4 regions of the Glutamicibacter arilaitensis Re117 genome follow, and region 4 is predicted to be linked to each of the others. Evidence: riboswitches for the same ligand, from Rfam matches in the RefSeq annotation. Region 4 holds a riboswitch; each other region holds the start of a gene.
The links. A riboswitch is a leader RNA that binds a small molecule or an ion and turns the genes downstream of it on or off. The one in region 4 is predicted to bind thiamine pyrophosphate.
Positions count from the first base shown of each region.

Region 1: it holds a riboswitch for thiamine pyrophosphate, as region 4 does, so the genes downstream of both, thiO (glycine oxidase ThiO) here and AARI_RS13710 (ECF transporter S component) in region 4, are expected to answer to the same signal.
Region 2: it holds a riboswitch for thiamine pyrophosphate, as region 4 does, so the genes downstream of both, thiM (hydroxyethylthiazole kinase) here and AARI_RS13710 (ECF transporter S component) in region 4, are expected to answer to the same signal.
Region 3: it holds a riboswitch for thiamine pyrophosphate, as region 4 does, so the genes downstream of both, AARI_RS01815 (3-oxoacyl-ACP reductase) here and AARI_RS13710 (ECF transporter S component) in region 4, are expected to answer to the same signal.

Region 1 covers NC_014550.1:2,482,741-2,486,812, reverse strand. The annotation lists gene AARI_RS11860 (mechanosensitive ion channel) at 1-1,170, shown strand, start outside; gene AARI_RS19300 (GNAT family N-acetyltransferase) at 1,254-2,219, opposite strand; TPP riboswitch at 2,299-2,403, shown strand; gene thiO (glycine oxidase ThiO) at 2,401-3,513, shown strand; gene thiS (sulfur carrier protein ThiS) at 3,529-3,774, shown strand; gene AARI_RS11840 (thiazole synthase) at 3,777-4,072, shown strand, end outside.
Region 2 covers NC_014550.1:55,925-59,996, reverse strand. The annotation lists gene AARI_RS00635 (aldehyde dehydrogenase family protein) at 1-52, opposite strand, end outside; gene AARI_RS00630 (hypothetical protein) at 99-329, opposite strand; gene AARI_RS00625 (hypothetical protein) at 316-1,653, shown strand; gene AARI_RS00620 (GntR family transcriptional regulator) at 1,650-2,018, shown strand; TPP riboswitch at 2,053-2,147, shown strand; gene thiM (hydroxyethylthiazole kinase) at 2,137-2,931, shown strand; gene thiE (thiamine phosphate synthase) at 2,924-3,565, shown strand; gene thiD (bifunctional hydroxymethylpyrimidine kinase/phosphomethylpyrimidine kinase) at 3,562-4,072, shown strand, end outside.
Region 3 covers NC_014550.1:302,322-306,393, reverse strand. The annotation lists gene AARI_RS18370 (esterase family protein) at 1-434, shown strand, start outside; gene AARI_RS01820 (NtaA/DmoA family FMN-dependent monooxygenase) at 375-1,721, opposite strand; gene AARI_RS01815 (3-oxoacyl-ACP reductase) at 1,718-2,524, opposite strand; TPP riboswitch at 2,599-2,692, opposite strand; gene AARI_RS20245 (hypothetical protein) at 3,168-3,299, shown strand; gene AARI_RS01810 (HNH endonuclease family protein) at 3,410-4,072, shown strand, end outside.
Region 4 covers NC_014550.1:2,860,481-2,864,552, forward strand. The annotation lists gene AARI_RS18975 (ATP-binding cassette domain-containing protein) at 1-1,421, opposite strand, end outside; gene AARI_RS13710 (ECF transporter S component) at 1,418-2,026, opposite strand; TPP riboswitch at 2,091-2,211, opposite strand; gene AARI_RS13715 (DUF4235 domain-containing protein) at 2,287-2,538, shown strand; gene mnhG (monovalent cation/H(+) antiporter subunit G) at 2,598-3,002, opposite strand; gene AARI_RS13725 (monovalent cation/H+ antiporter complex subunit F) at 3,002-3,268, opposite strand; gene AARI_RS13730 (Na+/H+ antiporter subunit E) at 3,271-3,900, opposite strand; gene AARI_RS13735 (Na+/H+ antiporter subunit D) at 3,909-4,072, opposite strand, start outside.

The DNA.
Region 1 (4,072 bases), 380 kb from region 4:
AAGGTTGGCATCGCGCTAATCATCCTCATCATCACGTGGCTTGTTGCGCGCATAGTTCGTTGGGCTGCAGCCAAACTGGTGACTAGGGTGAAGTTCCTGCAAAAGCAGGGCAATGACGGAGAGCAGATAGGCCAATCCCTCGGCAAGGTTGCAGGGTTGATTGTCTGGCTCTTCGGCCTGGTAGCAATCTTGCAAGTCTTCGCACTATCTGAAGTCCTCTCGCCGGTGCAGGGTCTGCTCGGCGGCGTAATGGCCTTCATTCCAAACCTCATCGGTGCAGGCTTCATCTTCTTCATCGGCTACGTGATCGCAAATATCGTTCGCCAGCTATTGAAGACCGCGTTGGGAACCGTAGACTTCAGCAGCTTGGTCCGCAAAGTCACCCCGCGCGGCGAACCTGTAGATGGAGTCCAGTCACGCGAATCCCAAGCGAAGATCGTTGACATCATTTCCAACATCGTCTTCGCCTTGATCTTGCTGGTCGTGGCAATTTCGGCCCTGCAGGTACTGGGAATCGCGGCAATTTCGGATCCTGCTCAGCAGATGCTGCAGCTGGTCTTCACCGCAATCCCACAGGTCATTATGGCCTTGGCTCTGTTGGCAGTCGGTATCCTGATTGCCAAGTTCGTCGGTCAGTTGCTTGAAACCACTCTTCACGGTGTGGGTACCGACTCGGTCGTGGCCCAGTGGGGCATTGTTCCCGAAGGCAAGAGCGCATCGGGAATCATTGCCGGCATCGTCAAGATCGCTATCGTGCTGTTCTTCGGCGTGATGGCAGCTCAGATGCTGAACTTCCCAGCGATCACCAACATCCTCAACGAGATCCTGGCCCTGGGTGGCAAGATCATCTTCGGCGCAGCAATCATTGCCGCAGGTTTCGTCATCGCCAATGTCATCGGACGGTTCTTGGGTGACTCCACCGCTTCAAAGATCATCCGCTACACAGCAATTGCGCTGTTCGTAGCGATGGGCCTGAAGTACATGGGTATCGCCGATTCGATCATCAACATGGCCTTCGGCGCAATTGTCATCGGTGCAGCACTGGCAGCAGCGCTGGCCTTTGGACTTGGCGGACGCGATGCAGCCGCACGCACGCTGACCAAGATGGAAGCAAGCAAGAACAACGACGGCCCGAATACGATGCCACCATCGTCAACCCCTGGTATCTAACCATCAATCACAGAACTTGAGGGACAGATAAAAAGCCACGGAATCCAATTTTGGATTCCGTGGCTTTTTTGAATTTCAGCACGCTACGGTTGCCTGCTCCACGGCAGCGCGTTCACTGCCGGTGCCGGGTCGGTGCGCAACCGAGCATAGGTATACACATCAATGCGATTGCCATCCACCAAGAACTTGCCCCGCTCGATTCCCTCACGCAGGAAACCATTGCTTTCGGCCACGTGCTTTGAACTGGCATTATTTGCCCGCAGTCCAAGCTCCAAGCGGTAGAGACCTAACTCGCCGAAAAGATAATCCACCAAACTCGCCACAGCACGGGTAGCCAGTGATCGGCCACGGTACTTCTGGTTCATCCAATACCAAACCCACGCGTTCTCATTGGACTGGTTCACCGTCCCGCACACCAAGCCAACCAACCGGTCTTCGATGGTCACCGCCAGTGCCCGCTGGCGTTTCCTATCCTCAAGCAGCGCTTGGACATACGCGTGAGCTTTCTGCAGGGTATCGGCATCACCTTGGCGCTTCATATCCGGGTTTGAAGAAAATGCCTCGAACACCGCTGCTGCATCAGATGGTTCAAGTGGACGCACACAAAATTCATCTCCTGCGCTCGCAGCCGCTTCAGCTTTTGGAGTAGAAGCAGGGATCGGTGCGCTGCTGGTGGTGCCCTGATGGAAGATCATCTGCCAGCGATCCTGCTCAAGGATCCACAGCGAACTGCGCTCGCTGCTCACCTCGGCATGCAAGTGCCAGCGCAAAAGCACCAGGTGCCCTGCCAGCTGCAACGCCACCGGGTTCGCCACCTTCAACGGGCCCGACTGTCGAATGGGTTCCATGGCCAGCTGGGCGATGATGCTCTCCCGGTCATAGTTCCGTCCGCTGGCTCCAACCTCGCGGAACCAAGGATGCAAGAGCCGCTTCAATTCCTCGACGCTGCTCCGGCGACTTGGATCCAGCAGTTCTTGCTCCAAGTCGATGATGACTTGGGCCAGCGAAGAATCAAGCCGAAGAGCTACAGGGAAGTCTTGAAAATCCATACCAGTAACTACATCACAGAAGATGACGGAACTAGTGGCAATAAAGTTCGACATTATGAGCTAGCTCATGCTTATAATCGCAGTAATCCGCGGGAGCCTGAATTGACCAGGCTGAGAGGGCACCGAGCCGACCGCTACACCTGATGCGGGTCATGCCGCCGTAGGAAGGAAGCGTGCCCTTGTGCATGTCAATATCGTTGGTGCCGGAATTATTGGCCTGGCTATCGCATTCGAACTCCAATCCCGAGCTCACACCGTCACGCTCATCGATCCGGGTCCGGGCCACGGCGCCAGCTATGCAGCGGCAGGAATGCTCGCTCCAGCAGCTGAAACCAATTGGGGCCACGGTGAGCTGCATCAGCTGCTCGCCGCATCGAATGCAGCCTATCCACAATTTATTGAACGCATAGAATCCGTGACCGGGCACCGGCCGGACTACCTGCAAAACTCCACGCTGGTTGTCGCTGCCGAGCCTGCTGACCGCGAAGCATTACATGAACTGGCAGAGCTGCAAGTATCCCTTGGACTGTGTGCGCAAAAGCTGTTGCCAAGCCAAGCACGAAAACTCGAACCGGCGTTGGCCGCCAATATCGCAGGCGCGGTCCTGTGCGAAGAAGACCATCAGGTCGACCCGCGCTCAGTTCTCAAGATCCTGCTGGCGCACCTGCGTCCTTCGCTCATTGAAGAATCCGTGCAGACGCTGCTCACTAAAGGGGAGCGGACCGTCGGGGTTCGCACCGTAACAGGCCGGATCCTCGAAGCTGACCAGACCATCCTTGCCACCGGGCTTGGCACGGTTCAAGGCCTCCCGCATCTTCCGCTGCGCCCGGTCTATGGAGATATCCTGCGGATCCAAGGACCTGCAGGACCTCCGCTGATTACCCGCACCATCCGCGGCATCGTGCACCGGGACAACGTGTACTTGGTCCCAAGAAAGGACGGCAGCCTGGTGCTTGGCGCCAGTGTCCGCGAAGATGCGCAACCGGCAGTGAACATCGGGGCCATGCACAACCTGCTGGACAATGCCCGCAAGCTGGTTCCCGGGATCAGCGAGTGCACCTTGAACGAAGCCACCGCCCGAGCCCGTCCAGCCACCCCGGATGACCGGCCGCTGATTGGCCGCCTTGATCCGGGCCTGGTTCTCAGCACCGGATATTCCCGCCACGGTGTCCTCTTGACCCCGTTGGGCGCCCGGATGACCACCGACCTCATCGATGGCGCAGAACCTGGGCAATTCGACCTGGCAGTGAACCCGCACCGCTTTGCTACGACAACTACTCTGAGCACTCATTGAATGGAGCACGCAGCTATGAAAACCATCGGCATCAACTTCAATTCCCAGCCAGTAGACCTGGCCGAAGGTACGACCCTGCGCGAACTGATCAGCACGAGCATCGGCAAGGAACTGGATGGCAACTCGCTGGCAGTAGACGGCAGCAAGCTGGGAATCGCAGCCGCGGTCAATGGGGCCGTTGTCCCACGAAGCGCGTGGAATACCTGCCTGCTGGCCCAAGGGCACAGCGTTGAACTCGTTACCGCCGCCCAAGGAGGCTAAGCATGGAAACGCAAAACATCACCGAATTAGACAGCCAAACCGATCCCTTCCAGATCGCCGGGCGCACCCTGTCCTCCCGCTTGATCCTGGGCACCGGGGGAGCAACCTCGCTTGCCACCTTGGAAACCGCGCTGCAAGTCTCCGGCACCGAACTGACCACCGTGGCCATCCGCCACTTCTCGGCAGCCGGAGCCGGCAGCGTCTATGAACTCTTGCAGCGCAACAACGTGATCCCGCTGCCTAACACAGCCGGATGCTTTACCGCCCGTGATGCAATTCTGACCGCGCACCTGGCGCG
Region 2 (4,072 bases), 1.1 Mb from region 4:
GTTCGGGCAACGGAGTGGAAGTAAACAGACCCATGATTTGAGCGTACGTCACTGGGACTATTTTTCATCGTTTAATTCGCCGGAGGATTCAATATGTATCAAATAGTTGATACATTGATTTCCATGAACCAGTTCTCGGCGAGCGCCATATCCATCGCTTTCGTTGCCGCAATCATCTGCGTTTGGTTGCGTTCGGTGGCGCACAGGCGTGGAACACCAGCTATCGACCGGGCCCGATCCCACTCGTTCTGGTGCGCATTGATCGCATTCTTTGCTTCAACCTCATGGGATTTGTCCGAGACCTGGCGCGTTTCAATGACCGAGCCCAATTCAGGTTCGGCTCTCGCTGAAGCACTCACTCCGGGGATCTGGGTTCTTCTGGTTTACCTCATCGGCTTGTTCACTTGGCCCAAGGAACTCCAGCCAGTGCGCACCGCTTCATTAGAGGCCCGCAGCCTGACAACTCCATTTCCCAAGGCCCTAGGGGCTTTCGTTGGGCTTTTGCTGCTGATCGCGGTCGGCTCCCTGTGGCCGGCGTCCAAAGTCGAAGGGCTCGTTGGCGTTCCGGCCTCGGAATTCACGACCTTTGATTTTGACGGCATCTATTCATACACGTCGGAGGGTCCGTATGATGGGCGGTTGCCGGGCACACAGATGCTCCCGGTATTCATCGTGGCCCTGGCAGGGATCATCGTGGCCGCGGCTGTGATTACCGTAGTTATCCTGAAAAGACCTGCCTTGGCCGGCATCTCGGCCGAAGACAACCAAGCGTTGCGCACGGTCTGGCTCAACCGCTTGATGCGCAATATCGGCATCGTCTTGCTGGCCTTCACCGTGTCGGTGGTCAATTACTCGCAGGCTAATTCGCCGGATGGACAGTACGAGTTCGTTAGCTATGGCGCCCTTGCGGTCGCCCTCACGTTGCTCTTCTGGGGACCGCGCTCTACATTCTCAGCTCAATCCACCACCAGGGAACGGACCGCCTTCTCGCGTTTGCGTGATCAACTATTCACCTTGCAATACGTAACTGCAGCACTCACCTTGCTCAGCGTTGCAATCGGCTGGTCATTCTTGCCACTGGATGACGAGCTCCAGATGCCTACCAATGAGCGAACTACGTGGATCTTAATGATCTTTGCCGGTGCGGCTTTGAGCTATGCCGTTCTCAATGCGCTTTATCTCAGCTACGTCAGCACCGTGGCCCGGCAGGCGTCTGCAGCACCCAAGTACCACGCGCCCCTGCCCTTGTGGTCCTACATCGCCGCTGGCTTGCTGTTTGCCACCAGCACCTATTTTCTGCTCGATCCGCCGCTGGACTATTTGTGGGGCTTCGTGCCTCCAGGCAAGACAATGGTTGCAGGCTTGATCCTGCTGTTGCTGGCAACCCATCTTGGATTCGTCTGGTTCTCCCGCCGGGCAATTATTCCCTGGGCTGTCTCGTCGGCCGAAGAAATCTGGTACCGCAAGGTCCTGGAACTGCGTTCAATGCGTGTTAACACCAGTGCAGTGGTAGCCATGCTGCTCATTGGCTACGGATTCCCGGCCGGGCTGGGACTCTTTGCATTGCTCATCTTCGTTGTCCCAGCAGTCATTTTCCTAGAGCGCCCCGGTAGCGCCTTCGTGCGGGAACATCAGCCGGCAGCTACTTCATGAGCACGCAGATCAGTGTTGACCTCCAAGCAGCTACCCCGCCCTATGAGCAGATCCGCTCGCAGATTGCTTCACTGATCTCCTTGGGAGATTTGCCCTCGGGGAGCAAGCTGCCTACTGTGCGTGCGCTGGCCACGGACCTCGGCGTCGCTGCCGGTACAGTGGCGCGCGCCTACAAGGAGCTGGAAGCCGAAGAGCTGATCACCTCCCGGCGCCGGGCCGGCACAGTGGTCAACGAGCGGCCGCAGACGGTGGACACCAGGGAAGATCTGCTGGCCGCCGTGGATCGCCTCTGGGCGCTGGCGGCCGCGCAGAAGGTGGATGCGGCCACGCTCAAGGCCTTGGTGGCGCGGCGCGAGCGTAAGTAACTTGTCCTCGGAACCGGTTGTGCGTACGCTCTATGGCAGTGACACGGGGTGTCGGATCAACCGACTGAGATAAGACCCGTAGAACCTGATCTAGTTCACGCTAGCGGAGGGATGTCGCATGGCTTTGCATGCAGTTGCCCAAAAATACCGGCAACAATCACCTTTGGTTTTTTGCCTGACCAATACCGTCGTATCCAATTTCACCGCCAATGTCTTGCTGGCATCCGGGGCTTCCCCGGCCATGACGGATCTGCCCGGAGAGGCCGGCCCATTCGCGCAGGCAGCTTCAGCCGTATTGGTGAATTTGGGAACTCCAAGCACTGAACAGCTGACCGCCATGGAAGAAGCTGTGCAGTCGGCGAGCGCTGCAGGCACCCCCTGGGTCCTGGATCCAGTGGCAGTGGGAGCGCTTCCGGTGCGCACGGAGTTTGCCCGGCGCATTGTCCGGCAACGCCCGACCCTGATTCGCGGCAACGCCTCGGAAATCCTGGCCCTGGCCGGCCGGCAATCTGCTTCGCGCGGTGTCGATGCCTTGGATGAGGTTTCTGCCGCCTTGGCGGCGGGACGCGAACTGGCCACGGAACACGACTGCGTAGTGGCCATTTCCGGCCAGGCTGACGCCATCATCGACGCCACGCGTACCGTCTTGGTGCATACCAACGGAATTGGCTTGACCCGGATGACAGGTGGCGGCTGCGCCTTGGGCGCGGTCTGCGCCGGGATGGTTGCGGTCCACGATGACCCGTTCGAGGCCACCATCGCAGCCCACGGTTTCTATGGCCTGGCCGCGGAAAAGGCCCTGGCTGGCAGCTCCGGTCCGGGCAGCTTCGCAGTTGCCTTCCTTGATGCGCTGTCGGCTGCCGATCCCGGGGAACTGAAGACTTTGAAGTACGAGGAATTGAACCATGCATAATTACGGCGCTTATCTAGTAGCCAACACTGCCAGCTGCACCCCACGCAGCACCCTGGAAGTTATCGAGGGCGCCGTCGCCGGAGGGATCGGGTGGATCCAGCTGCGCGCCAAGGATGAAAGCGCCCGGGAATTCTTCGAGCTGGCCTGCGCGGCTGCCAAGCTCACCGAGGGCAAAGCCCAGTTGCTGATCAATGACCGCATTGACGTCTACCTCGCGGCACGGGCTGCTGGCGCAGCAGTGAACGGCATCCATATCGGGCAAAAAGATGTGCCGGTACAGCTGGCTCGCCAGATCATCGGCGAGGGCATCATCGGCTTGAGTGCTTCCAGCGATGAGCAATTGGCCCAGGCGAACAAGGTCGCCTCGGTGATCGACTACCTCGGTGTAGGAGCCATCCGCGCCACTCCGACGAAAAAAGACCATCCTGCTCCCCTGGGGCTGGACGGCTTTGCGCGAGCCGCTGCCTTGGCCAAGCTGCCCTGCGTAGCGATCGGCGCAATTACCCAAGACGATGCCGCCGCGATCCGCGCCGGCGGCGGCGCAGGCCTGGCCGTGGTCCGCGCCATCTGCAACGCCGAAGATCCGCAACTTGCCAGCGCGCAGCTGGTCGCAGCCTGGGAGGCCTCGAAATGAACATCCTATCCATCGCAGGCTCCGATCCTTCCGGCGGCGCCGGAATCCAAGCGGATCTGAAGGCCATTGCCGCCAACGGCGGCTACGGAATGTGCGTGATCACCGCTTTGACTGCGCAAAACACCCATGGGGTATCCGGAGTTCAGGCGATCAGCGGCGATTTCGTCCTCACGCAGCTCGAAGCCGTGAGTACAGATATCCGCATCGATGCGATCAAGATCGGGATGCTGGCCAACGCCGAGGTGATCCGCGCAGTCACCAGCTGGCTGGAAACTGTTGACGCCCCCGTCGTGCTGGACCCGGTCATGGTGGCGACCAGCGGGGATCGCCTGCTCGACGACGAATCGGCCCTTGATTCACTGCTGGATCGCGCCACGGTGATTACCCCGAACCTGCTGGAGCTGGCCAGCTTGCTGCGCGAGCCTGTGGCCCCTTCCTGGGACGAAGCCCTGCGCCAGGCCCAGCGGCTGGCTGCCAAGCACGACACGCTGGTGCTGGCCAAGGGCG
Region 3 (4,072 bases), 1.3 Mb from region 4:
CCGCCTCGCTGGCCACCCAGTTCCTGCCCTGGGCGCGGGAGTTCTTCCCGGTCTCTGCGCTACCCGAGCACACGCTGGTCACCGGGTCCTCCTTCGGCGGGCTGGCCGCGCTGCTGGCCGTCACCGAACACCCGCAGCTGTTCGGACGCGCGTTGGCGCAGTCACCCTCACTGTGGCACACCGACCTGTCCTCGGCGCTGGGCGATCTGGCCCCGCAGGTGCACGTGACCATACAGGCCGGCTGCTACGAAACGGAGATCTTCACTTCCTGCGAGCAGGTCTTGGAGGCGCTCGCAGGAAGTGAATCGGCCCGGCGGATCGGCTTTGAGCCGATCTCCGGCGGTCACGACTGGGCCTGGTGGGCCCCGCGCCTGCTAACCGGCCTGAGCCGTTTCTTCCCGGGTGAGGCCCGCGAGCCGGGTCGGCTCCGGTAGCCCCAGGTTGCCGCGCAACGTGTGGTGCTCATACCGGGTGCGGTAGCGGCCGCGGCGTTGCAGCTCGGGGATGACCAGGTCCACAAAGTCCTCCAGCGATCCGGGCAGGGCCGGCGGCATCAGGTTGAAGCCGTCGGCCGCCCCGGAATCCAGCCACCGTTCGATCTGGTCGGCCAGGGTTTGCGGGGTGCCGACCATGGTGCAGTGCCCGCCGCCGGCGGCCAGCAGCCCCAACAGTTCGCGCACCGTGGGGCGGTGCAGTTCGATAAGCCGCAGGATCGTGGTGTAGCGCCCGGCCGGCCCGGTAAACCGCTCCACCGACGGCAGGTCGGGCACCGGAGCGTCCAGGTCCCAGCCGCTGGTGTCCTGCTGCACGAACACGCCCAGCTGGTGCAACGCCTGCGCGGTGGGTAGCAGTGCATCCAGCCGGCGCTGCAGCTCACGGGCCTGAACCTCGGTGGGCGCCACGTAGGCGACCAGCCCGGGCATGATCAGCGGCGGGTGTGCCGCACGTCCGGCGGCCGCGGCGCGGGCGCGGATATCCCGGGCATAATCCAGCGCCATCCGCTCATCTGCGGCCACCGCATAGATGGCCTCGGCATGCCGTGCGGCCAGCGCCCGGCCCGGGCCTGAGGACCCGGCCTGGAAAATCACCGGGTGCCCCTGCGGGCTGCCGGGCACGTTCAGCGGCCCACGCACGGCAAAGTGCTCACCCACATGGTTTAGTTCGCGCAGCTGCGAGGGATCGACGAACCGTCCGGCACGGTCGGTCTCCAGGGCCGTGCGTGGAAAGCTGCCCCACAGTTCGCGCAGCACCGTAAGGAACTCCTCGGCCCGGGCATAGCGTTCGGCGTGCTCCCCCAACCGTTCCCGGGAGTAGTTCTGCGCCTCGGCATCCCACATGCTCGTGACCACGTTGACCCCGGCCCGGCCGGCACACAGATGGTCCAGACTGGCCAGCAGGCGCGCGGCCGCATAGGGCTCGAAGAAGCTGGAGGATACCGTGCAGACCAGGCCCAGGTATTCGGTGTGCTGGCTGAGCGCGGACAGCAGCGTCAGCGGCTCATAGAACCAGGTCGGTCCTGCCTGCGCTGCGGCCGGGGAAAGGCTCTGCCCGTCGGCCAGGAAGAAGGCATCGAACAGCCCGCGTTCGGCGGTGTGCGCCAGCTGAACCCAGTAGTCCAGCTCCCCCAGCCGTTCGGCGGAGGAATCAGCGGCACGCCAGGCGGCCTGGTGGTGACCGGTGCCGTAGGCAAACAGGTTGAAGTGCGCCTGTTTCAGGCTCATCCCTTGACCAGCCCGCCGTCAACGATCAGGTTCTGTCCGGTGACCCCGCGGGAGCCGGGCGCGGCAAAGAACAGCACGGCGTCGGCCAGCTCTTCGGGGGTGGTGACCCGGCGCAGCGGCGTGCCGGAGGCGATCAGGTCAAAGACTTCCGCAGGGGTGGCCGCGGATGCGTCGGTGGTGCGCAGCAGGCCGCCGGAGACCATGTTGACGTTGATACCCGACGGGCCCAGATCATCGGCGAATGTGCGCGTCAGAGACAGCAGGGCCGCCTTGGTCGCGGTGTAGTCATGGTACGGGACCACCGGATGCTGGAACAGGTTCGTGCCGATGTTGATGATGCGCCCGAATCCGGCGGCGCGCATGCCCGGCAGCACGGCCTGGATCGCTGCCACCGGGGCCAATACCGACCCGGCGAACTGGGCCGACAGTTCCTCGGCGCTCAGCTCATCGGCCTTGGAGCGGGCCTCGCCGTTGAAGGAGAAGTCCACCAGGGCGTTGTTGATCAGGGTGGTGATCTGCTGGCCGAAGTGTGCGCCGGCTGCGGCCGCCAGCGCGGCCAGCTGCTCGGGGTCCCGCACATCGGCCTGGATCGCCAGGGCACGCTCCGGGTAGCGGGCCGCCAGCTGGGCCGCGGCCTGCGCCGAGTTGCGGTAGTTGATGACCACCCGCGCACCTGCTTCCAGGAAGGCGGTACTGATTGCGGCACCCAGGCCGCGGGCGCCTCCGGTGACCAGGACCAGCTGGTCCTTGAGCTGTAGTGCAGCGGTGGTGCTCGCCGGTGCGGGTGAGGTGGTTGCGTTCATGGTCGGTGTACTCCTTGAGCTGCGGTTCAAAGCAGCGGATCAAGGCGAACGGAACCCGGGTCAGATGCGGGGCATCGCGGTGTCCAGGACATTCCCTTCGCCAGTGCTAACTGGATCAGGTTCGACGGGTTTCATCTCAGCCGCGTGGCGGCACCCCGTGTCACTATGACCCATTACTACCACATCCTTCGGATCGGTTCCCAGTCCGGGACGTCGCTCGATTCTTCAAAGTTCCCCGTTCGCATGGGCACACCACATCTGGACCCGCCGGTCTAGGGTGCGCAGGGCCGGCCGCTGACAGGTGATGGCAGGCCAGCCCCGCCAGGGCAGCATTGGCCGGTGCGGGAGATTTTCTGACGGGGATCAGTTACCTTGCTCAGGTCTTATCGCCACGGGTGGCGGTAATTTGGGCGGCGATCATGGCGGTGGCGGGTGACCCGTGTGGTCGGCCGCCGACCGAATGGTTCATGGGCCAGTCTGCGGGTGAGCGTGTCTTGTGGGGTTCCAGTGATGCCGCAGGTGCTGAACCACGTATCTGGGGTTTGACCCGACAGAGGATTTCAACTTTCTCCGGAGATGAGGTGCTAAGCGGTTGTGGTCGGTCCGAGCTGATCAAGCTTGGTGAAGTCATAGGTTCAGGTAGGTGCCTGATTCATCTGCTTCGATACGCTCGCTGCGCATCACCCGAGATTACGCTGGTGGCACGGACCAACGAGACGGACCCACGGAGATTCCGGCATCGGTGACACCGGCCCGGGTGTGGGCAACACGCTAGGGCTGCCATCGGCACGGTGTCGGGTGCACGGTCTAGAGTCGTTCAGGGGTCGGGCAGTTGTTCAGCCCCATGATCGTCTTTGCCCCTTCCGTCAGGAGTAGTACCACCGCATGCGACTGCCGCGCCGCGCACTCTCGCTCGTCCTTCTTGCCTCCACGCTTACCCTCGGCGCGTGTTCGTCGCTGCAATCGCTGGATTTCACAACAACCGATGGCGCTCAGGCCGCCACCTCCGGTGCCTACGGTTCCACCGAGGATTACGCCGCGGCACTGGAGCTACTGGATGAGATCGATATCAAGGGTCGTGCCCCCAAGACCGGGTATTCGCGTGACCAATTCGGTGATGGCTGGAAAGATCCGGACCGCAACGGCTGCGATGCGCGCAACGACATTCTGGCACGCGATCTACAAGATGTGACCTATAAGGGCAGTAGTTCCTGCGTGGTACTCACCGGGACCTTCGATGACCCGTATACCGGAACCACCATTGAATTCCTGCGAGGGCAGGGTACAAGCACCGCTGTGCAGATCGATCACGTGGTGGCGCTCTCGGATGCCTGGCAGAAGGGAGCCCAGCAATGGGATGCACAGACCAGACTCGAATTTGCCAATGATCCGTTGAACCTCATGGCCTCGGACGGATCCGCGAATGCTTCAAAGGGTGACAAGGATGCCGCGTCTTGGCTGCCACCGAACAAGAGTTTCCGCTGCGCGTATGTGGCCCGGCAAACTCAAGTCAAGGCGAAATATGATGCGTGGATGACACAGGCGGAG
Region 4 (4,072 bases):
AATTCCTCAACCAGCAGCCCGGCCAGTTCGCGCCAGGTGTTCGCATCCTGCCCAAAGGTCGGCTCATCGAGGATCAGCACCTGTGGGGATGCGGCCAAGACGGTCGCCACGGACAGACGGCGCTTCTCGCCACCGGAAAGGGTGAAGGGATTCGCGTCAGCCAGCTCCTCCAGTCCCAAGCGTTCAAGCAGCACCTGTACACGCTGCTGGATCTGCTCGGGTTCGTATTTGGGCAGCTCAGCACCGCTGCGCTGGGCACGACTGGGGGCAAAGGCCAGCTCTTCGCGAACGCTCTGGGTGACGAACTGGTGTTCAGGTTCTTGGAAGACCGACCCGATCCGACCGACCAGGGCCCCTGCCTTCCATTCAAATGGCGCTTGGCCCAGCCCGTCGGCAAGCTTCTCGCTGGCAGCCAGTTCACCGCCGGCTTTCTCCAGCAATCCGCCCAAGGTCAAGGCGAGGGTTGATTTGCCGGCACCATTTTCGCCGCGGATCACGGTGGCCGTGCCAGCCTTCACGCGCACGTCGACTGCTTGGGTGCGCGGGGCGGCGGCACTGCGTGCAGAGACCAGCTGTCGCGCTTCAAGCAGCGTTGGACCTGGCTCGTTGGCTGCAGCGGCTACCTGTGGAAGGTATCCGGGGATCCACAGCCCGGCAGCCGCCAGCTCGTTGCGCACCGTGGCGTCCGTATAGAGCTGTTGGGGGTCCAGATCATGCGCGACTCCCCCACCAGGCTGCAGCACGATCACCCGGTCGACATGTTGCGCCCAGGCATCAAGACGATGCTCGACAATGATCAAGGTGGCCCCCGATATCCGGGCCGCGTTCAGTACCGCATCGCGCAACAGCTCGATGCTTTGCGGATCCACATTGGCAGTGGGCTCATCGAGCAGCATCACGCTTGGCTCCATGGCCAGAATGCCGGCCAGGGCCAACCGCTGCTTCTGCCCACCAGAGAGTTCCTGGGTTCGGTGATCATGAGCCAACGCGCCCAGCCCCACCGCGTTCAACGCTTCGGGGATGCGCTGGCGAATCACCTGCGGATCAATCCCGAGGTTCTCCGGACCAAAAGCCACATCATCAGCGACCCGGCTTTGCACCACCTGAGTTTCTGGATCCTGCTGCATCAGCCCCACCGGATGGGTGCGGCTGAAGGCATCGGACCCGTCTATGAGCAGACGCCCGGATACCTGCTCGGCCTCATCGGCTTCGAGCAATCCTGCCATGGCGTGCAACAGTGTCGATTTGCCGGCACCTGAAGGACCGACCAGCAGCACCTTTTCTCCGGGTTGGATCTGCAGATCCAACCCGGAGATCGCCGGCTGGTGCCGTTCGGTGTGCTGCCACCCGAAGCCTGTTGCGGTAATTGCCGCCCCACGCTGGGTTTTACTGTCGGCCCCGGAATTGGCAACGAAACTCATTTTGAGCTTTCCAAGTGCGCACGCCGGCTGGCCAGCGCGCTCAGTGCTCCAGTCTTGGCCAGGGCACGAGTGGCCAGCCAGGACAGCAGACCGGCAACAATCAGTCCGGAAACACCGGTGGCGATCACGTGGAAGATCTTCATCCCCGCGGTGTACTCAACGTAGTAGGCCATGATGTAGGCCTCGGAAAATCCAGCAAACAGCCCGGAGAGCAGGCCTGCCAGCAGTGCAACGCCCAGGTTCCATTTGCGGTAGCGGAATGCGGCGAAGACCAGTTCTGCACCCAAGCCCTGGACCGCTCCGGAGATCAGCACGGTCAAGCCATAGTGCGAGCCGAGCAACGCTTCAACGACAGCGGCCAGCAACTCGCAATAGATCGCGGCTCCTGGCTTGCGGATGATCAGCGCACCGAGCACCGCTGGGAATAGCCACATGCCGGTGAGCAGTGCGGTAGCTGGTGGGAATGCGGCAAAAGCCAGTGAGAACAGGCCATATCCGGCGCTCCATGCCCAGAAGATGACCCCTGAAGCTACTGCGATCACCGAGGCGACCACGATGTCAACTACACGCCAGCCGGTACGCTGCTTCGATACTGTTTCGTTCATTGTTAATCCTCCTGTGCAAGGAGGGGAGATGGACGGAATGAGGGCATGTTCCCATGCCTATCCGCATCCGAGATGCTCGACTTCCTTCGCCGGTACTAGCCGGGGCAGGTTCGAGGGTCTGCGATCTATCGCACTCTCAGCGTCTTGCGACTTTTAAAAAGTCTGACGCTCCCCTGTCGGAAAAAATACTGCTCCCCCACCATACCGCAGGTATGCTGGGCAGAGGAACGATAAGTCAAGACCTTGATCGTGAGGAAAAAATGGATAAAGTGCAGAAACTTGTCACCACCGGCATCACCGTTGGTGCAGGCATTCTCGGCGGCAAGCTAGTTGATTTCCTTTGGTTGAAGGCCACCGGCAGCAAAGCGCCACGCAAGGGCACTGACGAAGCAGCTGAAGCTTCATTCCGTAAGGCACTGGGCTTTGCCGTGGTCTCCGCTCTGGTGGCAGCGATCATGCAGACCGTTGCAGACCGCAGCGCCAACAAGGTTGTTGCCAAGTTCACTAAGTAGGCATCGGCATTAAGCCATGAAGCGGGAGCCGCGATATTTGCGTGGCTCCCGCTTTGCGTTTAATTCTGGTTTTCTCCGGGTTGGTCCTTGGTGATCGGAGTGGCTCCGGTTGGTGGAGTGGAATTGACCTTGTTCACGACCAGGCTCAACTCATCGGAGAAGAGTGTCTCCTTGGCCGCGTGCTTGGTACGGTAACCGGATCGGCCGATCATGTGGGCCGAAACAGGTGCGGTCAGCAGCTGCATTCCCCAGGCCAGGACCAGCACCGGGATCACCGCCCAGCTGCGCAGATGAATGGCCAGCCCGGCGAAGATCAGCAGGAAACCGAGCACCTGCGGCTTGGTCGCGGCATGCATGCGGGTGAGCATATCCGGGAAGGTCAGCAGGCCGATGCCGGCAATCAAAGACATCAGGCATCCCACGACCAGCAGTATCGCGACAAGAATATCGAGGAAGAGATCCATTAGGCGTTCCTCTGATCCGAAACGAAGCGCGAGACGGTCACAGAGCCGATGAAGCCGAGCATGCAGGCGGCCACCACGAACAACAGGTAGTCGGTGTGCTTGTGCAACACCATTTCCAGGCACAGCGCGGCGGAGATGATCAGCAACATCACGTCCAGGGCCAGCACCCGGTCAAGAATCGACGGGCCTTTGGCCACGCGGACCAGGCAAGCTACGGCCCCAAGGCACAGCATGATGCCGCAGATCCAAATGACGATGTCCATCATGTCTATTCCTTCCTCGCAGCAAAGTCCGGTCCGCATTCATTCTTGATCGCTTCGTACTCATCCGGACTGCCGATGGCCATGATCAGCCGGCGCTCGATGTCGCGGATGGCCGCCCGGGCTTTCTCCACATCTGCCGGAGATTCAATGTCGATGTAGTGCAGGTACAGGGTCGATGAGCTGCGGTCCACGTCGATCACGAACGAACCCGGGATCAGCGTGAGCACGTGGCCCACGGTCATCACGATCAGATCCGAGCCGGTGCGCAGCGGCACCGCGATGATGGCGCTGTGCGTCTTCTTGCCGTTGGCGATGGCCAGCTTGGCCACGTGGAAGCTGGCCACGACCACTTGGCCCATGAACCAGATGAACAGCTTCAGGCAGTACCACAGGTTGATGCGTCCGGACAGGACCACCGGCGGCAGTGGGAAGAGGTTGACGATGACCAGCGCGATGACCGCGCCGAAGATCATGTTGCCCAGCGAGAAGTCCTGCCACAGGGCGCCCCAGACGAAGAGCAGCAACAGCAGCAGCGGCCATTCCTGCTTGAATGTCGCGCGGTGGCGCACACCGGAGGTATCCAGCGCATCATCGATACGCTGGTCGCGCGGTTCAAAATTCCTATTCGGCATCATCCCTCCAATCAGAGTGGCAAGATCGCAGTGATATAAGGTTCGCGGGCAATCAGTTCCACGGCCACGCGCTCACAGAATTCGAAGATCGGTCCGGCAAAGACGGTCAGCGCAATACCTGCAAGCACCAGCGAACCGGTGGCATAACGCATGCCCCACGGCAGGGATTCGGCTT